3 regions of the Streptomyces sp. NPDC088261 genome follow, and region 2 is predicted to be linked to each of the others. Evidence: riboswitches for the same ligand, from Rfam matches in the RefSeq annotation. Region 2 holds a riboswitch; each other region holds the start of a gene.
The links. Region 2 has a riboswitch for cobalamin ahead of ACIODU_RS07560 (ribonucleoside-diphosphate reductase subunit alpha). Riboswitches for the same ligand answer to the same signal wherever they lie in the genome.
Positions count from the first base shown of each region.

Region 1: linked by a shared signal. The riboswitch ahead of ACIODU_RS29290 (cobalamin biosynthesis protein) and the one ahead of ACIODU_RS07560 (ribonucleoside-diphosphate reductase subunit alpha) in region 2 are both predicted to bind cobalamin.
Region 3: linked by a shared signal. The riboswitch ahead of metE (5-methyltetrahydropteroyltriglutamate--homocysteine S-methyltransferase) and the one ahead of ACIODU_RS07560 (ribonucleoside-diphosphate reductase subunit alpha) in region 2 are both predicted to bind cobalamin.

Region 1 covers NZ_JBIURL010000020.1:13,881-21,375, forward strand. Annotated here, with positions in the region: gene ACIODU_RS29270 (alpha/beta hydrolase) at 1-995, opposite strand, end outside; gene ACIODU_RS29275 (class II aldolase/adducin family protein) at 1,095-1,871, opposite strand; gene ACIODU_RS29280 (inorganic phosphate transporter) at 2,041-3,312, shown strand; gene ACIODU_RS29285 (hypothetical protein) at 3,326-3,577, shown strand; cobalamin riboswitch at 3,889-4,038, shown strand; partial or broken gene ACIODU_RS29290 (cobalamin biosynthesis protein) at 4,282-5,295, shown strand; gene ACIODU_RS29295 (cobyric acid synthase) at 6,093-7,495, shown strand, end outside.
Region 2 covers NZ_JBIURL010000003.1:74,619-82,113, forward strand. Annotated here, with positions in the region: gene ACIODU_RS07540 (GlxA family transcriptional regulator) at 1-158, opposite strand, end outside; gene ACIODU_RS07545 (DUF2809 domain-containing protein) at 317-805, opposite strand; gene ACIODU_RS07550 (SMI1/KNR4 family protein) at 802-2,655, opposite strand; gene ACIODU_RS07555 (ribonucleotide-diphosphate reductase subunit beta) at 2,813-3,856, opposite strand; gene ACIODU_RS07560 (ribonucleoside-diphosphate reductase subunit alpha) at 3,856-6,303, opposite strand; cobalamin riboswitch at 6,448-6,590, opposite strand; gene mctP (monocarboxylate uptake permease MctP) at 6,707-7,495, opposite strand, start outside.
Region 3 covers NZ_JBIURL010000002.1:746,612-754,106, forward strand. Annotated here, with positions in the region: gene ACIODU_RS07145 (LysR family transcriptional regulator) at 1-77, opposite strand, end outside; gene ACIODU_RS07150 (CbtA family protein) at 297-1,076, opposite strand; gene ACIODU_RS07155 (CbtB-domain containing protein) at 1,098-1,316, opposite strand; gene metE (5-methyltetrahydropteroyltriglutamate--homocysteine S-methyltransferase) at 1,614-3,938, opposite strand; cobalamin riboswitch at 4,104-4,321, opposite strand; gene ACIODU_RS07165 (ScbR family autoregulator-binding transcription factor) at 4,442-5,083, opposite strand; gene ACIODU_RS07170 (type III polyketide synthase) at 5,560-6,699, shown strand; gene ACIODU_RS07175 (cytochrome P450) at 6,704-7,495, shown strand, end outside.

The DNA.
Region 1 (7,495 bases), on a different contig from region 2:
CGGGCGGGTTCCCAGGGCGTGAGGACGTCGCCGGGGCCGTGGAAGATCAGGGTCGGGACCCGCAGGTTCCGGGGGTCCGCGGCCTGGCGCAGCCGGTTCCCGTGCAGTCCGGTGCTCCCCTGGGCCGCCCTGACGGCGAGCGGCATCAGCGCCGCCGGGACCCGGCGGGCGGAGGCGAGCGCCCGCAGCGTGAACTCCCAGTCGAGCACCGGCGAGTCGAGCACCAGGCCGGAGATCCGCGCGGTGAGCGTGGAGTCCGCGGCGGCGCGCAGCGCCATGGAGGCGCCGGTGGACCAGCCGTACAGGATCACCCGCTCGGCGCCGTACCGGACGGCGTAGCGGATTGCCGCGTCGAGGTCGCGCCATTCGGAGTCGCCGAGGTGGCCGAGGCCGTCCGGGGAGCGGGGCGCGCCCGCGTCGCCCCGGTAGGCGAGGTCGAGCACCGGGAACCGCCGGCCGGTGAGGAACGGCAGGAGGTTCAGCGGGTGCTCGCGGGTGGTGCCCAGGCCGTGGGCGGTGATCACCCAGGTCTCGCGCTCCCCCGGTACGAACCACGCGGGGAGCGCGCCCAGTTCACCGGGGATCAGCACGTCCTTGTGGTCGATCCCGAGGGCCGTGGTGGGGTCGCCGCTGTACAGCTGGGGGGTGAGCCGCACGCGCGCGCCGGGCGAGAGCGTGCCCCGGCTGACGCGTTCCAGCCGCCGTACGACGGTGTCGGCGTCGCGCGCCTCCCCGTCGAGGACGGGCCCGACGACCGCGTGCAGGCCGGGGGCCTCGAGTCCGTAGGTGCCGGGCCGCACGGAGGCGAGGCAGCGGGTCAGGGTGACGTGTCCGGGGGCCGTGGCGTGCACGGTCAGCCAGGGGTCTCCGGGCAGGGGCCGCCCGGGCGATGCCTTGAGCGCGGCATCGCTGGCGTACCGGCCGGCCGCCACCGCGGCCGCGCCGACACCGATGAGTGTGGAGACGGCCGCTGCCGTCACAGTTGCCGGGCGCATCTCCTCAGTGTCGGTACGGCGGCGGCGGACGGCCACCGGACGGGGGCCGTCAGGGCGGCGGGCGGCGGCTCCGGGGTGCGCGGGCACGCCCCCCGGGGCTCAGGGCTTCTGGCCTCGGCCCTTGAGCTTCTGGCCGTAGCCCTTGAGCTTCTCGCCGACCTCGGCGACCTGGGCGTCGGAGAGCAGGGCCGGGGTGCGGCCGGGGACGGAGGACGCCGTGAGCCAGACGCGGCACATCCACTCCAGCTGGGCCGTGCGGTCGTACGCCCGGTCCAGGGAGTCGCCGTAGGTGACGGTGCCGTGGTTCGCGAGCAGGCAGCCCGTACGGTCGCGCAGGGCGTCGAGCATGTGGGCGGCCAGTTCGGGGGTGCCGTACGTGGCGTAGGGGGCGACCCGCACCGGGCCGCCGAGGGCCGCCGCCATGTAGTGGATCAGCGGCAGTTCGGCGACGAGGGTCGAGACGGCGGTGGCGTGGACGGCGTGTGTGTGGACCACGGCGGAGGCGTCCGTGGTGCGGTAGATCTCCAGGTGGAGCGGCAGCTCGCTGGTCGGGCCGAGCCGGCCGGAGACCTGGCGTCCCGAGAGGTCGACGGCGACCAGGTCGCCGGGGGTGAGTCGGTCGTACGGCACCCCGCTCGGGGTGACGAGGACCTCGTCCCCGACCCGTACGGAGACGTTGCCCGACGTGCCGACGACGAGCCCTTCCGCGGTGGTCCTGCGCGCGGTCGCCACCAGCTCGGCCCAGGCCCGGTCGCGCGCGTTTGCGTGGCCGTCGGCGTGGCCGTCCGCATGGCTGTCGGCGTCGCCGTCCGCACGGTCGTCGGCATGCCTCTCGGCGGGGCGCTCCGCGACCCGTCCGGTCAGATGATCAGTCATATGACGATCCTGTCAGGCGGGGTGGAAAAAGGGCAGGTCGGACACCACATCGAGACGCCAGGAGAGCCCTTCGGGAGAGACACCCCGAGTACCTCCTCAGTTAACCTTCCGTTCACCCTGCATCCTTACGTTCACCGTGGCCACCGACGTCGAACGATTGCCTGGGTAAATGGAACACTTCACGCTGCTCCTCGCGATCGTGATCGTGACGGCTCTCGTGTTCGATTTCACGAACGGTTTCCACGACACCGCGAACGCGATGGCGACGACCATCTCGACCGGCGCCCTGAAGCCCAAGACGGCGGTGGCGATGTCCGCCGTCCTGAATCTCGTCGGCGCGTTCCTGTCCGTGGAGGTCGCCAGGACGATCTCCGGCGGACTCATCAACGAATCGGGCATCCGGACCGAAGTGATCTTCGCGGCGCTGGTCGGGGCGATCATCTGGAATCTCTTCACGTGGCTGCTGGGGCTCCCGTCGAGTTCCTCCCACGCCCTGTTCGGCGGCCTCATCGGCGCCACCCTGATGTCCGTCGGCACCTCGGGTGTCAACGGCGGCGTCGTCATCACCAAGGTCCTGATCCCGGCGCTCGCCGCCCCGCTCGTCGCGGGACTGGCGGCCATGCTCGCCACCCGGCTGACGTACCGCGTCAGCGCCCGTACGGACGAGAAGGCCACGGCGAAGGGCTTCCGGGCCGGGCAGATCGCCTCCGCGGGCCTGGTCTCCCTCGCCCACGGCACCAACGACGCGCAGAAGACGATGGGCGTCATCACGCTCGCGCTGGTCACCGGCGGGGTCCTCTCCCCCGGCTCCAACCCGCCCCTGTGGGTCATCGTCTCGGCGGGCACGGCGATCGCGCTCGGCACGTACCTCGGCGGCTGGCGCATCATCAAGACCATGGGCACCGGCCTCACCGACCTGCGCCCGCAGCAGGGCTTCGCCGCGCAGACCAGCGCCGCGACGGTCATCCTGGCCTCCTCGCACCTCGGCTTCTCGCTCTCCACGACGCAGTCCTGCTCCGGCGCCGTGATGGGCGCCGGCCTGGGCCGCAGGGGCGGGGTCGTCCGCTGGTCGACCGCGACCCGGATGTTCGTCGCCTGGGGGCTGACCCTGCCCGCCGCCGGACTGGTCGCCGCCGGGGCGGAGTTCCTGACCGGCCACGGCACCTGGGGAGTCACCGTCGTGGCGATCCTGCTCGTCGCCGCCTCCGGCGCGATCTGGCTCGCGTCGCGCCGCCGTCCCGTGGACCACACGAACGTGACCGGGGCCGAGGTGGTGCCGGTGACCGTGGGCGCGGACGCGGGTGCCTCCGGGGTCACGGTGAGGGGCCTCGGGTCCATGGACGCCGCGACCGCCGGCCTGACGACCACCATCCCGGGGCCCGTCACCCTGCCCACCCCGCCCGCCGTCGCCGGCGAGTCGGCGCGAACCGCCACGGTGTAAGGAAAGCGATCACATGAAAATCGACTGGGCAGCCCTCGGCTCCGTGTTCGGCGTCAGCCTCGTGTCCACCATCGGTCTGGTGGGCCTGTTCACCCTCGGCATCGTGGCCCTGGCCAAGCAGGAGCCGGCGGCCTCGGAATCGGCCGGCGGTTCGGCGGGAGATTCCCCTGCGGGCTCCGCGGCGCTGGCGCGCACCGGCGCCTACGCGTGCTTCGCGCTGTGCGCGGCGGCGGTGGCGTACGGCATCTACCTGATCGTGGCCTGACCGTACGTACGGCGCCAGGGCGTGTCCGGGAAGTGCGGGTCGTCCGCTCGGAGGGCGGGGCTGGCGGCGTCCGGTGCGTGCGAGCGCAAGGCGGAGGGCCGCGCGGGTACGGGAGGTACTCGCTCGGTCCGACAACGCCGCGAGCACGCGTGCTGGACAGCGCGAGCGCTCGTGCCGTCCACCGCGAGCCGGACACCACTTCGCGGACACTCCCTAAGGCCCGGGGCACGCCCCCGGGCCTTTCGTGTGTTTCGTGTGGGGCTTCGCACACTGCCCCGCCGCAGGTCAAGGGCGGGTTGACGGGCGTTCTCGCAGCGTGGTGGACTGCCGGGGCCAATTACGGCGGCAGCAGAGGAAGCCGGTGCGAATCCGGCGCGGTCCCGCCACTGTCACCGGGCACGGTGTCCCTTCGGGGAAACGGTCCCCGGGAGCCAGGAACTCTCGCCGCGCGTTTTCCGTCGAGCCGGGGCGCGGACCCTGAGTGAGGACACGTCGCCATGCCTGGCCGCGCCTGCGCCTGTGCCGCCGCCGCTTCTGTCGGCCTCGCCCTGTGGGCCTCGACCCGCGCCGGTGCGTCCACCGCGCGCGCCGCTTCCGGGCTCTCCATCGCATCCACCAACCTCACCGCTTCGGTCACTCCCGTCACTTCCGCGGCAGAAGCGTTCGCGGGCCCAACCCGCTCCCCCGCCTGGGACGCCGCGTGGATCCACGCGTACGGGGCGGCGGGCGGACTGCTCGCCGACCTGCTGCTGGGCGATCCCCGCCGGGGCCACCCGGTAGCGGCGTTCGGCCGGGCCGCAGGGGCCGTGGAACGCGTTCTGCGACGGGACCACCGGGGCTGGGGCGCGTTGCACACGCTGGTCTGCGCGGGCGGCGCCGCAGGCCTGGGCGCGTTGGTGGCGCGGGGGGTACGGGGACGCGGGGCGCCACGGCCTGCGGGTGCCAGGCCGGCCGGAGTTGCCGGGATGGCAGGACTTGCCGAGGCGGCAGGACTGGCCAGGGCGGCCGGACGTGCTGGGTTCTTGGGGCGGCGGGGTGCCTTCGTCGTGCTGACCGCCCTCGCTACCTGGTCCGTTGTCGGTGGTACGTCGCTGGCGCGGGAGGCGCGGGCCATTGGGCGGGCGCTTTCCGACGGGGACGTCGAGCTGGCCCGGGAGCGGTTGCCGCACCTATGCGGCCGTGACCCGCAGTCCCTCGACGCCCAGCAGATCGCGCGGGCCGTCGTGGAGTCCGTCGCCGAGAACACCTCCGACGCGGTGGTCGGCGCGCTCGTATGGGGCGCTGTCGCCGGGGTTCCCGGGCTGGCCGGGTTCCGGGCCGTGAACACGCTGGACGCGATGGTGGGACACAAGTCCCCGCGATACCGCCGGTTCGGGTGGGCCTCGGCCCGCCTCGACGACGTGGCAGGCTGGCCGGGCGCCCGGCTCACCGCCGCGCTGGCCGTCGTCGCGGGCGGCGATCCGCGCGGGGCGTGGCGGGCGTGGCGCGACGACGCGCGCAAGCACCCGAGCCCCAACGCGGGCCCGGTGGAGGCCTCGTTCGCGGGTGCGCTGGGCGTACGACTGGGCGGAACGCTCGCGTACGGCGGCCGCGTCGAACACCGCCCGGTCCTGAACAGCGGCGGCCGGCCCGTGGAGATCGCCGACATCGAACGGGCCGTGCGGTTGTCCCGGCGGGTGAGCGCGTTGGCGCTGGCGGTGTGCGTGGCGGGCCGGTTCGCGTACGCGGCCGTTTCGGAAGCGGGGGCGGGGGCGGACGTGGACGCGGGGGCGACTTCGAGAACGGAGGCGGGGGCGGGGGCAGAAACCAGGACGGAGGCCGACCGGGGCGTCGGCGTGAGCGCGGGCGCGGGCTCCCGTGCCGACGCGCGCCTCGCCGCGAACGCGGGCTCCGGTGCCGGCAAGCGCCTCGCCGTAAGCGCGCGCCTCGATCCCGGTGCGCACCTCGGCGCAAACGCAGACTCCGGTGCCAGCACCCGCCTCGCCGCAAACGCAGGCTCCGGTGCCAGCACGCGCTCCGGTGCCGACACGCGCGTCGCCGCAAACGCACGCCTCGATCCCGGCACGCCCCTCGGCGCAAACGCGGACTCTGGTACCAGCACGCGCCTCGCAGCGAGCGCGCGTCTCGATCCCAGTACGCACCTCGATCCCGGTGCGCACCTCGGCGCAAATGCAGGCTCCGGTGCCAGCACGCGTGTCGGCGCGAACACGCGCCTCGACCACGGCACGCGCCTCGCCGCAAACGCGGGCTCCGGTACCAGCACGCGCATCGCCGCGAACACGGGCCTCGACCACGGCACGCGCCTCGCCGCGAACGCGCCCCTAGATCCCGGCACGCGCCTCAGCGCAAACGCGCGCCTCGACCACGGCGCGCCCCTCGGCGTGGACGCCAAGCTCCGTACCAAGTCCGGCCCGCGCGTCGGCGCGCCCGCGGGTCTCCGTGCCGAAGGTGCCGCCCGCCCGGGCCTCCCCGGCCGTACCGGCACCGACGCCCGTACCGACGCCGGGCGGCGACCGTGAAGCGGGGTGGGGTCGGGGGTGGGGTGCTCGTCGCCGGGACCACCTCCGACGCGGGCAAGAGCGTCGTCACCGCGGGCATCTGCCGGTGGCTCGTGCGGCAGGGCGTCAGCGTCGCGCCCTTCAAGGGGCAGAACATGTCCCTCAACTCCTTCGTCACCCGCGAAGGCGCCGAGATCGGCCGGGCCCAGGCCATGCAGGCGCAGGCCGCCCGCGTCGAGCCGACCGCGCTGATGAACCCCGTCCTGCTGAAGCCCGGCGGCGACCGGCGCAGCCAAGTGGTCCTCATGGGGCGCCCGGTGGGTGAGATGAGCGCCCGGGGCTACCACGGCGGCCGCCAGGAAGCGCTACTGGGCACCGTCCTGGAGTGCCTGGCCGAGCTGCGCCGTACGTACGACGCCGTGATCTGCGAAGGCGCCGGCAGCCCCGCCGAGATCAACCTCCGCCGCACCGACATCGTGAACATGGGCATCGCCCGCGCCGCCCGCCTGCCGGTCGTCGTGGTCGGGGACATCGACCGGGGCGGGGTCTTCGCCTCGTTCTTCGGGACGACCGCGCTGCTGAGCGCCGAGGACCAGGCGCTGGTCGCCGGGTACGTCGTCAACAAGTTCCGGGGCGACGTGTCCCTGCTGGAACCGGGGTTGGAGATGCTGCGCGGGCTGACCGGGCGGGCGACCCTCGGCGTGCTGCCGTGGCGCCCCGGCCTCGGCATCGACGAGGAGGACGGCCTGCGGGTGTCGCTGCGCGGGTCGGTACGGGAGTCCGCCGCGTCCGCCCCGTACGGCGAGGACGTCCTGCGCGTCGCGGTGTGCGCCGTACCGCTGATGTCGAACTTCACCGACGTGGACGCGCTGGCGGCGGAGCCGGGCGTGGTCGTGCGGTTCGTGGACCGGGCGGAGGAAGTGGCCGACGCGGACCTGGTCGTCATCCCCGGCACCCGCGGCACCGTGGGCGCCCTGGCCTGGCTGCGCGAGCGCGGCCTCGCGGACGCGGTGGCCCGGCGGGCGGCGGAGGGCCGTCCCGTCCTGGGCATCTGCGGCGGCTACCAGGTGCTCGGCGAGGTGATCGACGACGAGGTGGAGTCGCGGGCCGGGGTCGTGCCGGGGCTCGGGCTGCTGCCGGTACGGGTGCGGTTCGCGCGCGAGAAGACGCTCGGGCGGCCGGTGGGCGTCGCGCTCGGTGAGCCCGTGGAGGGGTACGAGATCCACCACGGGGTCGCGGAGGTCAGCGGCGGGTCGGCGTTCGTCTCCGACGCGTTCGTCTCCGACGGGAGCGGAGTGGCGCTGGACGGGTGCCAGGTGGGGTCCGTCCGGGGGACGCACTGGCACGGGGTGCTGGAGAACGACGCGTTCCGGCGGCGGTTCCTCGCGGAGGTCGCCCGGGAGGCGGGACGGCGGTTCGT
Region 2 (7,495 bases):
GCGTGGGTGCGCAGCTCCGCCCCCTCCGCGGACACCACCGCGAAGTCGTAGACGGGCAGCCCGTCGTCGCTGCGATCGAGCCCGAACACCTCGCAGACGACGCCGAGTTCGAAGGGGTGGACTCCGTCGAGCAGGACGGCGGCGACGTTTTTCAGCATGCGGCCCAGTGTGGCAGTAATTCGAGGTTCGATGACAGTCCTGCCACTGCCCTGTGGGGAACCCATCCACGACGCTGGACGCATGGACACCTTCCTGGCGTTTGCCGCCCTTACGGCCCTGTTCGTTCTCCTGGCCCTCCCGGCCCTGCTCTGGCTCCTCAAGGACCTGTCGATCGACCGCCAGTTGCGCCACGCGACGGTCGGGAGGGGGGATCCGGAGGCGGCGCGGGACGACGGACGGGCGCCGAGCGCGTCGAGCGCGTCGAGCGCCCCGATCGGGCCGAGCGCGCCGGCAGCGAGTGCAGGACTGCTGCCGCGCCCGCGCCGACCGCGTACCACAGCAGGTCAGGTGCGTTGAAGGTCGAACCCAGCACCAGCCGGGCGAGCCCGCTGCGCGCGGCGAGCCCGGCCGGGACCGGGGTGAGCTGGAGCAGTTCGACCGCGCAGCTGAACACAAAGGCGCCGACGGCGGCGGTGCGGGGCCGTACCCGGGGGACGGCGCACACGACGAGGGCGTGGACGAGCACGGTGTACAGCGCGTCGCCCGCGTACTTGGCGAGATCGCCGTCCGCCCACGCCCTGACCCCGAGCCCCGCGGCGACGGTCGCCGCGGCACACGCGAGAGCCGCCGGCCGGGTACGGATCACGGGGTGAACGGAGAGCTGGACCACCGCGGGACCTCCAGGCTGTGCAGGCGGCCCAGCACCACCGCGTCGCGGCTCACCGACACCCCGAACTCCGCTGCCAGGGCCTCGCACAGCCACCGCGCCGGTGCGGCCGGGTCGCGGGTGGCGGTCCGGGCCGCGAGGTGGCGGCGCGGATCGAGGGCAGGGGGGACCTCTCCCCGGGCCTCGGGCTCGGTGATCCCGGGCGGGCCGACGGTGACCTCCCACACGATCCGCCCGGCCTCGGCGGCCGTGACCCGCAGAGTCGGCACGTCCGGGTCGAGGTTCAACGTACTGCCCACGCTCAGGACCAGGCCGCCGGAGACCGCCGACGCGGCCGGGGCGGGCGACCGCATCACCCCCCGCCCCGCCATCTCCACCAGGGCGAACGCCCAGCCCTCGCCCTCGGTGTCCTGGCCTGCGCGGCCCACCGCCGCCGCCGAGGGGAGCCCGTTCGCGGGTATGCCCGGGACCACCAACTTCCCCGGACTGTCCTTCAACACCAGCGGTGGCGCCGGCGGGTGGAACGCCGTTTCGAGCCGCCTCGCCACCGTCACCGGATGCGGCGACAGCCCGCGCTCGGTGCCCAGGACGCGCGGCAGGTCCGCCGGCTCCACCCCGCGCGCCAGCACCAGCCACCACTTGAACTCGAACCTGCGGTCCTCCGCCACCAGCCACGCCAGTCCGTCCGGCTTCGCGGTGACCGCCACGGCGGCCGTACGGGACGAGGTGAGCAACTCCCGTCCCCGCCGGGCTGTCAGCAGTGGTCCCAGTACGCCGTCCGCCACCAGCCCGAGTGGCGCCACCTGCTCCTCGTCGTCGTACGGGCGCCATTCCCGCATGCCGTCGCGCAGCGTCGCCCACGCCTCGTCCACGCAGCCCCAGCGCGCGAACTCCCGGGCCCGTGCCACCACTTCACCGAACGGGCCCTCGACGGTGTGGCGGTACGTGCCGTCGAAGACCGCGTGCAGCACCGGCTCGACCACCGCCGGATCGACCGCCGGGAAGTCCCTGCGTACCCCCTCCAGATTGGGCACGCTGCCGAGCGAGGTCCATCGCTTCGCGGTCAGGCACCTCTTCGGGAGCAGTTCCCGCACGGTGTACGCCGTGTCGCCGACCGGCGCCGCGCGTTCGCCGCCCGGCGGTAGCCCGAGGAGCTCGGTGAGTTGCTCCTGGATCGACAGGGCGCGCGGATGGCGGGCCCGTACCGCCGGCGCCAGCAGCGCCAGCGCCCCGTCCGGATCACCGGCGAGGGCCAGCCGCCGCGCGCGGTCCACGTCCGCGTCCAACGCGTCGGCATCCGCCTGGGCGTCCGCGTCCGCGAGGAACCTCTCGTGGACGGACTCCATGTACGCCCGGAACGACGGATACCGCACGGGCTCCGCCCGGCTCCCCGCTACCCGGACCCGCACCGCCCACTCGCCGTCCTCCGCCACGTCCAGCGGGTCGAGCACCACGTCCACGCGGGCCGAGTCGTCGGTGAGCCGCAGCGACCGGCCCCCCGACCCCGTCTCGTCGGAGACCCCCTCCGTCCGCGCCAGGAGCCATACCGGCGTACCGGTCATCCGCCACCCGTCGGTCACCTCCAGGAACGCCCGGAACGACGGCGGCAGCGCACCCCCCGCCCGCGCCTCCCACACCGCGAGCGCCTTCGGATCCGCCGGCCCGAACCCGAGCCACCGCTGCTCCCGCGCCTCACGCAGCCCGTGCCCGTCCACCACGTCCGGATCGGCCGCGTCGGCCCACTCCGCGCTCCACCCGCGCAGGAACGCCCGCCAGTCGAACTCCTCGCGCGAGCGGGGGTGGTCGTGCCCCGTGTTCGTCGTCGTCATGGGTCCATGGTGTACGCGACCACTGACAACGCGACAACGCGACAACGCGCCCCACCCCCGCCACAGCGGAGAGGGGGCGCGCCCCGGTCGTGCCCCGGCCGCACACCAGCGACCCGGAAGCCCTACCCCAGCGACCCGGAAGCCGCGGAACAGCGGCCTAGAAGTCGTCGTCGAACGCGACCGACCCCTCCACCGCCACCTGGTACGCCGACGGGCGGCGTTCGAAGAAGTTGGTCAGTTCCTGCACGCCCTGGAGCTCCATGAAGGAGAACGGATTCTCCGAGCCGTACACCGGCGCGAAGCCCAGCCGCTGGAGCCGCTGGTCCGCGACGCACTGGAGGTACTCGCGCATCGACTCCGTGTTCATGCCCGGCAGGCCGTCCCCGCACAGGTCGCGCCCGAACTGCAACTCCGCCTCGACGGCCTCCTTCAGCATGTCCGTGACCTGCTGCTGGAGCGCGTCGTCGAAGAGGTCGGGCTCCTCCTTGCGGACGGTGTCGACCACCTCGAAGGCGAAGTTCATGTGCATCGTCTCGTCACGGAACACCCAGTTGGTGCCGGTGGCCAGGCCGTGCAGCAGACCGCGCGAGCGGAACCAGTACACGTACGCGAAGGCTCCGTAGAAGAACAGCCCCTCGATGCACGCCGCGAAGCAGATCAGGTTGAGGAGGAAGCGGCGCCGGTCCGCCTTGGTCTCCAGGCGGTCGATCTTCTCCACCGAGTCCATCCAGCGGAAGCAGAACTGCGCCTTCTCGCGGATCGACGGGATCTCCTCCACCGCGTCGAAGGCCGCCGCGCGGTCGTCCGGGTCGGGCAGATAGGTGTCGAGCAGCGTCAGATAGAACTGGACGTGCACGGCCTCCTCGAAGAGCTGGCGGGACAGGTACAGCCGCGCCTCGGGGGAGTTGATGTGCTTGTAGAGCGTCAGCACCAGGTTGTTCGACACGATCGAGTCGCCCGTCGCGAAGAACGCGACCAGCCGGCCGATCATGTGCTGCTCGCCGGGGGAGAGCTTGGCGAGGTCCGCGACGTCGGAGTGGAGATCGACCTCCTCCACCGACCAGGTGTTCTTGATCGCGTCGCGGTAGCGCTCGTAGAAGTCCGGGTAGCGCATGGGGCGCAGGGTCAGCTCGAAGCCCGGGTCGAGCAGGTTCTTCTCGGCGGGGCTCGTCACGGCGGGACCTTTCTCGGGGGAACTCATTACTGGCAGGCCTCGCAGGACTCGGGGTTCTCCAGGGAGCAGGCGATCGCGTCCGCGTCCGGGACCATCGGGTTGGCCGGGGCCGGGGACGCCTGCTGGAGCGGGATGGTGGTGGCGGCAGCGGCCGCGCTGGCCGGCGCCGGCACGGTGGCCGCCGCCTGGGGGCCGCCCGCCGCGCGGGCGATGCGCGTCGCGGGGCGCGAGCGCAGGTAGTACGTCGTCTTGAGGCCCTTCTTCCAGGCGTACGCGTACATCGAGCTGAGCTTCCCGATGGTCGGCGTCTCCAGGAACAGGTTCAGCGACTGGCTCTGGTCGAGGAACGGCGTACGGGCCGCCGCCATGTCGATCAGACCGCGCTGCGGGATCTCCCACGCCGTGCGGTACAGCTCGCGCACCTCCGCCGGGATCCAGGTGAAGCCGGCCACCGAGCCGCTGGACTCGCGCAGCGCCTCACGCGTCTGCGCGTCCCAGACGCCCAGGTCCTTGAGCTCCTGCACCAGGTACGAGTTGACCTGGAGGAATTCGCCGGACAGCGTCTCGCGCTTGAAGAGGTTGGAGACCTGCGGCTCGATGCACTCGTACACGCCCGCGATCGAGGCGATGGTCGCCGTCGGCGCGATCGCGAGGAGCAGCGAGTTGCGCATGCCGCTCTTCGCGACGCGGGCGCGCAGCGCGTCCCACCGCTCCGGCCAGTTCAGCTCGACGTCGTAGTGGTCGGGGTGCAGCACCCCGGCGGCGGTACGGGTCTCCGACCAGGCCGGGAGAGGCCCGTTGCGCTCGGCGAGCGCGCAGGACGCCTCGTACGCGGCGAGCATGATCCGCTCGGCGATCCTCGTGGAGAGCGCGGCGGCCTCGGCGGAGTCGAACGGCAGGCGCTTCTTGAAGAAGACGTCCTGGAGGCCCATCGCGCCCAGGCCCACCGGGCGCCACTTGGCGTTGGAGCGGCCGGCCTGCTCGGTCGGGTAGAAGTTGATGTCCACGACCCGGTCGAGGAAGGTGACGGCGGTACGGACGGTCTCGTCCAGCCGTTCCCAGTCGATCTCGCCCGAATCGAGCACGAACGCGCCGAGGTTGACCGAGCCGAGGTTGCAGACGGCCGTCTCGCCGTCGTCCGTGACCTCCAGGATCTCCGTGCAGAGGTTGGAGGAGTGGACGACCTTGCCGGGCAGGGCGGTCTGGTTGGCCGTACGGTTCGACGCGTCCTTGAAGGTCATCCAGCCGTTGCCGGTCTGGGCGAGGGTACGCATCATGCGGCCGTACAGCTCACGGGCCGGGACGGTCTTCCGCGCCAGGCCGGCGGCCTCCGCCTTCCGGTACGCGGCGTCGAACTCGTCGCCCCACAGGTCCACGAACTCCGGGACGTCGGCGGGGGAGAACAGCGACCACTCGCCGTCCGCGTCGACGCGGCGCATGAACTCGTCCGGGATCCAGTGGGCGAGGTTCAGGTTGTGCGTACGGCGGGCCTCCTCGCCGGTGTTGTCGCGCAGCTCCAGGAACTCCTCCAGGTCCGCGTGCCAGGTCTCCAGGTAGACGCAGGCCGCGCCCTTGCGCCGGCCGCCCTGGTTGACCGCCGCGACCGACGAGTCCAGGGTCCGCAGGAAGGGGACGATGCCGTTCGAGTGCCCGTTCGTGCCGCGGATCAGCGAGCCGCGCGAGCGGATGCGGGAGTACGAGAGGCCGATGCCGCCCGCGTGCTTCGAGAGGCGCGCGACCTGGTGGTAGCGGTCGTAGATCGAGTCCAGCTCGTCCAGCGGGGAGTCCAGCAGGTAGCAGGAGGACATCTGCGGGTGGCGCGTACCGGAGTTGAAGAGCGTCGGCGAGGACGGGAGGTAGTCCAGGCGGCTCATCAGCCGGTAGAGGGAGGCGACCTCCTCCAGCGCGCGCACGCTCGTGTCCTCGGCGAGACCGGCGCCGACGCGCAGCAGGAAGTGCTGGGGGGTCTCGATGACCTTGCGGGTGATCGGGTGGCGGAGCAGGTACCGGCTGAAGAGGGTACGGAGCCCGAAGTAGCCGAAGCGGTCGTCGGCGTCCTGGTCGATGAGCGCGTCCAGGAAGTCGGCGTGCAGCGCGACGAATTCGGCGGTGCGGTCGGCGATCAGGCCCTCGCGGTGCCCCACCGTGACGGACGCGGAGAACGCCACGGCGCCCTGGCTCGCGGCCTCTTCGGAGATGGTACGGGTGAGCAGCCGGGCGGCGAGCCGGGAGTAGGCCGGGTCCTCGGCGATGAGCCCCGCGGCCGCCTCGGTGGCGAGCTCGCGCAGCTCGGCCTCGTCCGACCGGGCGTTGCGGCCGCGCAGCGCGGCGCCGGCGACGCGTCCGGGGTCGGTGTCGGGCAGATCGGCGGTCAGGTCGGTCAGGAGCCGCAGCAACGCGGTCCCGGGTCCGTCGGTCACCTGTGCGGAGACCTCGGAGATGCCTGAAGCCGGATCGGCTGGCGCGATGGTCACGTGGTGCTCTCCCTCGCTCGGCTCTGGGCCGTCGGCGGGGGAGCGGGGGCGCGCGGATCCGCCGCGTACCCGTCTCCGGGCAGCACGAACCACGGCGTCTCCGGCCCAGCCTCGGGGCCCGGACGTCCTGGCACCCGGTTCGGTCGAGCCGGATGCGTCGCCGGCAGGTCCTCGGACTCACGGGTATGACAAAGCACACCACAGCAGACCGTTGCGGGACAGTTCCGGATTCACACCGGATTCCCCTGCGTCGACAACGAGGTCGAGCATACATCTGGGGGGCACACGGTGAAGCACCCCCTAGATGTTGTGTCGCGCCCCACTTCGCCCCCCTGTGTCGGAACCGGGAAGGCGGGCCGCCCGGAGTCCGGGGGCCCGCCTTCCGCCGTACGTCCGCGCTCTCTCAGCGCACCGGGTCCGGGTCCGGTGGGGTCGCCGGGGACAGCGGGAGGTCCTTCTGCACGCCCGGGTCGCCGATGTCCGCCGTGTAGTCCGACGGGCTGGTCTCGTCCACGCCGTCCGGGGCCTTCGCCGCCCTCAGGGCGAGCGTCAGGACCACCGTCACCACCGCGTTGAGGACGAACGCCGTCAGGCCGATGTAGCCGATCTCGCCGATTCCCGGGATCTCCTTCGAGGAGCCGCCGAAGTGCGCCTGCGTCGGGCTCGCGACGCCGTACGCCGCGATCGTGCCGTACAGCATGCCCACCGCCCACCCCGTGAGCAGCGCCCAGCGGTGGAACCAGCGGGTGAAGAGGCCGCCGACCAGGGCCGGCATCGTCTGGAGGATCCAGATCCCGCCCAGCAGCTGGAAGTTGATCGCCACCGTCTTGTCCATCGTCAGGACGAAGGCCAGCGCCCCCACCTTCACCAGCAGCGACACCAGCTTGGAGACCTTCGTCTCCTGCGCGGGCGTCGCGTCCGGCTTGATGAAGTCCTTGTAGATGTTGCGGGTGAAGAGGTTCGCCGCCGCGATCGACATGATCGCGGCCGGCACCAGCGCCCCGATCCCGATCGCCGCGAACGCCACCCCCGCGAACCAGTCCGGGAACATGTTCTCGAAGAGCTGCGGGATCGCCAGCTGCCCGTTGTCGACCTTCACCCCGGCGGCGATCGCCATGAAGCCGAGCAGCGCCAGCAGGCCCAGCATCAGCGAATACAGCGGCAGGATCGTGGTGTTGCGCCGGATCACCTC
Region 3 (7,495 bases), on a different contig from region 2:
CGCTCGGCGGCCCGTCCGAAGTGCAGTTCCTCGGCCACCGCGACGAAGTAGCGGAGCTTCCTCAGATCGACGTCCACGGCTCTCCCGGGTCGGAGCAGGTCGGACAGTCGCACGGTCCGGATGGTCGTACGGGCCGGACGGTCGCACGGACCGAACGGTCCGATGCCCCCAGGGTATGACGCCCCCGTCGGAGCGGCGTCAGAGCCGCGTCGGACCGGGGGCGCCACACACCGGACCGGGGCCCCCGGCGGCCTGACCCGCCGGGAGCCCCGGTCCCTGTCCCTGCTCCACGGTCCTCAGCCGGCGGCGGCAGTGGCCTTCGGCTCCGCCCCGGACGTACCGGACGGGACGGCGGCCCGGTCCGTACGGGGAACGAGAAGCCGCTCGGCGAGGTGGCCGAAGAACAGCCCGAACGTCGTCCACAAGGTGACCTGGACAGCCAGCGAGGACAGCCGGAACTCCCAGATCAGCGTGGCCGGGAAGTCCTTGGGCACCTCGTTGATCGTCGGCAGGAAGCCGTACGCCAGCCCGACGGCGACCACGAAGGCCGCCCCCGCCGCCACGGTCGCGTTCCAGTTGCCCAGGCGCGGCGCGAGCCGCCGGCCGAGCAGGAGCGCCCCGGCCGCCAGCAGGAGACTCAGTACGATCATCAGGAAGTACAGCGTCGTCCGCTTCCCGATGGTGTCGCCGTTGCCGACGGCGGGCGGGTTGGCCGGGTACTTGAGGAACGGCACGACGTACACCGTCAGCAGCGCGCCGACGGACAGCAGGACAGCGGTCGCCCGCGGTCCGAACCGCCCGACGCGGCCGAGGGCGTAACAGAACGCCAGGGCGGCGATGCCCCCGACCGCGATGCCGAAGATCAGCACACCGGTGGCGAGGCCCGCGGTGGACTGGAGGGAACGGCTGACGAGTTCCTCGCCGCCGTGCTCGTGGCTGTGGCTCTCCTCGAACGCGATGGCCGCGTCCACGGAGGGCTCACCGAGCAGATAGGCGACCACGAGGGCGAGCACACCGGCGGCGAGGCCGGCGAGCATGCCGCGCACGAGCAGGGCGCGGACGGATACGGAGTTCATGAGAAAGGGTCTCCCGGCCGGTCAGTGGCAGGGGAAACCGAGCAGATGGCGTCCGTCGTGGACCCATTCGTGCACGCTCTCGCCGGAGATGACGGACAGGGCACCCTGTTCCGCGCCGACGAAGTAGAGCAGGACGAGCATCAGCACGCCGAAGAAGAGCGCCCACGGGGCTATCTCCTTGAGCGAGAGGGGAGTGAGAGCCGGTGTTGCGGCTGTCGCGGGGGCAGCGGAGTGTGCCATGGCCGAACCTCCTGGGGAACACGCGTCCCGATCGTGGTGCCTGAGACGAAGGTGCCGGGTCTGACTTCCCGCAGAGGTACGGGTACACAGTGGCGCGACCGTGCCGGATTCTCACCGGACTTCCGTCACACCGTCGTCATGTCCACGCGACCGTACCGTCTGCGGACCTGGACCGCCACAGCGCCGAACGGCGGCCGGGGCGGAACAGTTGGCCGGATGTCGGGAAACATCCGGTCTGTCCGCCCCGGCCGCCGCCGGGTGATTCCGGCTCCGGGACCTTCCGGGCCCCGGGCCGGGTCAGGAAGCGCTGGTGGGCAGGGTGCCCCGGACCTCGCGGGCGGCCTCGACCAGGTTGTCCAGCGAGGCGCGTACCTCGGTCCAGCCGCGGGTCTTCAGCCCGCAGTCCGGGTTGACCCACAGCCGCTCCGCCGGGACCGCCTCAAGTCCCTTGCGCAGCAGGGCCGCCGCCTCCTGGGCGGAGGGCACGCGGGGGGAGTGGATGTCGTAGACACCGGGGCCCACCTCGCGCGGATAGCCGGCCGCCGCCAGTTCGCCGGCGACCTGCATGTGGGACCGCGCCGCCTCCAGGCTGATCACGTCCGCGTCGAGATCCTTGATGGCCTGGACGATGTCCCCGAACTCCGCGTAGCACATGTGCGTGTGGATCTGGGTGGCCGGGCTGACCCCGCCGGTGGTGATACGGAAGGCCTCCGTCGCCCAGTCCAGATACTCCTGGCGGTCGCCGGCGCGCAGCGGCAGCGTCTCGCGCAGCGCGGGCTCGTCCACCTGGATGACCGGAGTCCCGGCCGCCTCCAGGTCGTTCACCTCGTCGCGCAGCGCGAGCGCGACCTGGCGCGCGGTGTCGCCGAGCGGCTGGTCGTCCCGGACGAAGGACCAGGCCAGCATGGTGACGGGGCCGGTGAGCATGCCCTTGACCGGCCGGTCCGTGACCGACTGGGCGTACGTGGTCCAGCGGACGGTCATCGGCTCGGGGCGCGAGATGTCCCCGGCCAGGATCGGCGGGCGGACGTAACGGGTGCCGTACGACTGCACCCACCCCTGCCGCGTCGCGAGGTAGCCGGTGAGCTGTTCGGCGAAGTACTGGACCATGTCGTTGCGTTCGGGCTCGCCGTGCACCAGCACGTCGATGCCGGCCTTCTCCTGGAAGGCGAGGACGTCCCGGATCTCGGCCTCGATGCGCTCGTCGTACCCCGCCGTGTCGATACGTCCGGCGCGCAGGTCGGCGCGCGCGGTGCGCAGTTCGTTCGTCTGCGGGAACGAGCCGATGGTGGTGGTCGGCAGCAACGGCAGCCCGAGGTGGGCCCGCTGGGCCGCCGCCCGCTCCGGGTACGGCGCGGTCCGGCGCCCGTCCGCGTCGGTGACGGCCGTGGCGCGGGCCCGTACCGCCGGGTCGTTGGTGAGCGCGGATCCGGCGCGCGAGGCCAGGTCGGCGCGGTTCGCGGCCAGTTCGGCGGCGATCGTGTCGGTGCCCCGCGCGAGACCGCGCGCCAGCGTGACGATCTCCTCCGTCTTCTGGCGCGCGAAGGCCAGCCAGCGCACGATCTGCGGATCGATGTCCCGCTCCGCCGCGAGGTCGAGCGGGACGTGCAGGAGCGAGCAGGAGGACGACACGTCGACGCGGTCGGCGAGCCCGAGGAGCGTACCGAGGACCGACAGGGACTTCTCGAAGTCGTTGATCCAGATGTTGCGGCCGTTGACGACGCCCGCGACCAGGCGCTTGCCGGGCAGACCACCCACGGCTCCCAGGGCGTCCAGGTTCGCGGCGGCCGGACCCGTGAAGTCGAGGGCCAGCCCCTCGACGGGCGCCTTGGCGAGGACGGGCAGGGCCTTGCCGAGCCGGTCGAAGTACGACGCGACCAGCAGTTTCGGCCGGTCGGTCAGCGCACCGAGGTCCCGGTAGGCGCGGGCCGTGGCGTTCAGCTCCGCCGGGGTCCTGTCCTCGACCAGCGCGGGCTCGTCGAGCTGCGCCCACGCGGCGCCCGCGGCCCGCAGGTCCGCCAGCACCTCCGCGTACACCGGGAGCAGCCGGTCGAGCAGCGTCAGCGGCTCGAAGTCCGGGTCGACCCCGGGGGCGGGCTTGGCGAGCAGCAGATAGGTGACCGGGCCCACGAGCACGGGCCGCGCCGAGAGGCCCAGCGCGAGGGCTTCCCTCAGCTCGGCGACCGGCTTGGTGGAATCGGCGGTGAACACGGTGTCGGGGCCCAGCTCGGGGACGAGGTAGTGGTAGTTCGTGTCGAACCACTTCGTCATCTCCAGCGGTGCGACGTCCTGCGTGCCGCGCGCCATCGCAAAATACCCGTCCAGGGCGTCCGCCGCGACGGCGGCGCGGTGGCGTGCGGGGATCGCGCCGACCATGACGCTGGTGTCGAGGACGTGGTCGTACAACGAGAAGTCGCCGGTGGGCACCTCGTGCACGCCGGCGTCGGCGAGGCGGCGCCAGTTCGTACGGCGCAGTCCGGCGGCGGTGTCGCGCAACGCGTCGGCGCCGACGGTGCCTTTCCAGTAGCCCTCGACGGCCTTCTTCAGTTCGCGGTTCTGGCCCTGGCGGGGGTAGCCGTGCACGGTCGCCCGTGCCGCCGCGGCTGCGGACTTGTCTGTCACAGAACTCTCCTTCGCGAGCGGTTCTCTGCCGTCCCGGGGACGGTCGAGGGCACGAGAGGAGCCACAGACCCGGCGGACCACGTCCCGCCCGGGTGTCCGGGTGCGCGTGACCGCCTGATATGTACGCCGACCCGCCCACGAGGTCACCGGGATCTCCGCGCACGGTGTTCGCACGCGGGCAGTGGCAGGTCTTCGGACTCGCGGGCGCGTCTCGTCGGACGAGACACCTACTGGCCGTCGCTTCCCAGACCCGTCCGGGCCCAGTGCTGATGACGGCGGTCGTTCCCACTCACCGCTGCGGGGCAGTCCCGGATTCCCACCGGGTTCCCTCTTACGACGCCGCTGCCTGGCTGACAGGGCGAACCGACTGCACTCGTCACCCTATGCCCTCAGCTGAAGCGCCGGGAGCCCCTTTCCTTATTCCGGACGGGGAGGGATTCCGGAACGGCGGAGGGCCCGCTCACCGGGCGGGAAGGCGTACGGACCGGACCGGGCGGCCATGATCAGGCGGCCATGATCGCCTCGGTCACCCGCACCCCGCGGTCGGGCGCGGTGTCGATGCTCGGCATCAGGCCCGGGACCGCGATGCTGGGCAGGATGTGTCCCCACAGTATCGATATCCGCCGCCCGAGATCCTCGCGATTGGTCAGGGCGCGGGACATCAGCTGGATGCCGGCGAACGCGCCGACCAGCAGTTCCACGGTGTCCTGCGGGCGCACGCTGGGGAGCAACTCACCCTGCGCGCGTGCCTCTTCCATCAGCGACACCAGATGGACGGGCCACTGGCGGAAGGGGCCGCTGTGGTCGACGCCGGGGGGAGCGCCCTGGTCCACGGTGAGCCGGACACTTCCCCTGAGCAGCGCGTTGTCCAGGAGCCGGTGGGCCACCGCGAAGGTGATGTCGATGACTTCCTGGAGCTTGCAGGCCTGCGGGGGTACGGTGCCGAGCTGCACCTGCTCGTCCAGGACCGCCTGCGCCAGCGCTTCCTTCGACTGGAAGTGGAAATACAGGGCACCCTTGGTGACCTGAGCGCGCTCCAGAACCATGGTGAGGGTCGTGGAGGAGTAGCCGTACTCGTCGAAGACCGCTCCGGCCGCCTCCAGAATCGCCATGCGCGTCCGGATGGCGCGCTCCTGTGTTGCCATGAATGACCCTTCCGCGCAGCCGGGTTGACCAGCACAAAACAAACCGCCCAGCCCGTACTATAGGGCTCAACGACTCCCCGAATGTCTCCCCCGCGCCAAAACCTTGGGGCGCGAAGAGGTCTCCGGGACCGATGTGTCCCGTGGTGACACCGGTACAGGATGGCCGGTTTTCGGCTTCCGACCCGTTCGGTGGACGGGTCGTGACCCACGGTCGCCGGGCCGGTGGTGCGGCCGGCCGCCGGAGCGGCGCGATCGGGGACCTGGCGGCGCGCCACGAACGGACGATGCGCCCATTTCGCGCTTACTTTCCGTAGTCATAGGTAAGATCCCTGACGGTTCTTCGGATCCCGCCCCCTCGCTCCCCCGACGCTCCTCCCAGGGGCCAGTTCCCGGCAGTTCCCCAGGTTGCGGGGTGGTGGGCCACCACAGAGTGTGGGCCGCAGTTCACAGCGAACACGAACGAAGGAGAGCGCGTCGTGGCGACTCTGTGTAAGCCCGATGTGTCGGTTCCCGAGCATGTGATCACCATGGAGGACACCCTCGCCCTGGCGCGGTCGCTCCACGCCGGCCATCCGCAACTTCCCCTGGCGCTCCGGTTGATCGAGAACACCGGAGTGGCCAAGCGCCACCTCGTCCAGCCCATCGAGGAGACCCTCAGGCACCCCGGCTTCGAGGACCGCAACCGGCTGTACGAGTCCGAGGCGAAGGCGCGGGTGCCCGCGGTGGTGAACCGCGCCCTGGACCACGCCGACCTGCGCGCCTCCGACATCGACCTGATCATCTACGTCTCGTGCACGGGCTTCATGATGCCGTCGCTGACCGCCTGGCTGATCAACACCATGGACTTCACCGGTCACACCCGGCAGTTGCCGATCGCCCAGCTCGGCTGCGCGGCGGGCGGCGCGGCCGTCAACCGGGCGCACGACTTCTGCCAGGCGTACCCGGACGGGAACGTCCTCATCGTCGCGTGCGAATTCTGTTCGCTCTGCTACCAGCCGACCGACCTCGGCGTCGGCTCGCTGCTCTCCAACGGCCTGTTCGGCGACGCGGTGGCCGCCGCCGTCGTCCGGGGCAAGGGCGGCACCGGCATCGTGCTGGAACGCAACGGCTCCCACCTCGTGCCCGACACGACCGACTGGATCGCGTACAGCGTCCGGGCCACCGGCTTCCACTTCCTGCTGGACAAGCGGGTGCCCGGCACGATGGAACCCCTCGCCCCCGCGCTCCGCGCGATGGCGGTCCAGCACGGCTGGGACGCGGCGGCCCTCGACTTCTACATCATCCACGCGGGCGGACCGCGCATCCTGGACGACCTCAGTCACTTCCTGGAGGTACCGCCCGAGGCGTTCCGGTTCAGCCGCGCCACGCTCACCGAGTACGGCAACATCGCCAGCGCCGTCGTCCTCGACGCGGTGCGCAGGCTGTTCGACGAGGGCGGGGTCGAGGACGGCGCCAGCGGGATCATCGCGGGCTTCGGGCCCGGCATCACCGCCGAGATGGCCCTCGGACGGTGGTCCACCGACTCCCTGGCCGGCCCCGAACTCTCCGAACGGCACGTCCTCGCCACACCGGTCCACACCGACCGGCCGTCGCCCGCCACGGAACCGGTGAGGTGAGGAGATGACCACCAACACACCGGAGACGGCGGCGCACCCGCAGGACACCCCGGACACCCCAAACACCCCCGACACCGGAGGGGACGCGTGTCCCGTCCGGTTCTGGGCCGTGCCCCACCTGTCCGGGCTGGACTTCGACCCCTTCCTCGCCGAACGGCTGAGCGAGGAGCCGGTCAGCCGGATCAGGCTCCCGCACGGCGAGGGGTTCGCCTGGCTGATCACCCGGTACGAGGACGTCAAGCTGGTCACGAACGACCCGCGCTTCAGCCGCCGGGCGGTCGTCGGCCGCGACATCACCCGGCTGGCCCCGCACTTCATCCCGCTCGACGCGGCCGTGGGATTCGCCGACCCGCCCGACCACACCCGGCTGCGCCGCCCGGTCGCGAAGGCGTTCGGCTCCCGCGCCCTCGCGGGTGTCGAGGAACGCGCCCGGCGGATCATGGACGACCTCGTCGACGCCATGCTGCGCGCGGGCGCGCCCGCCGATCTGATGGAGCGGATCAACGGGCCGTTCCCGCTGGCCATGATCAGCGAGATCATGGGCGTGCCCGAGCACGACCGGCCGCTGATGCGGAAGTGGACGGAGTCGCTCCTGAGCGCCGCGCACAGCCGCGCCCACAGCGAGCGCGCCAAGGCGGAGATCGGCGCCTACTTCACCGGCCTCATCGGCCGGCGGCGTACGAACGGCGGCGACGACCTCGCGGCGGTGCTGGCCGAGGCGGTGGAGGCGGACGAGCTGAGCGTCGAGGAAGCGGTCGCGATCGCCGTCCTCATCCAGGTGAGCGGCGCCCACGCG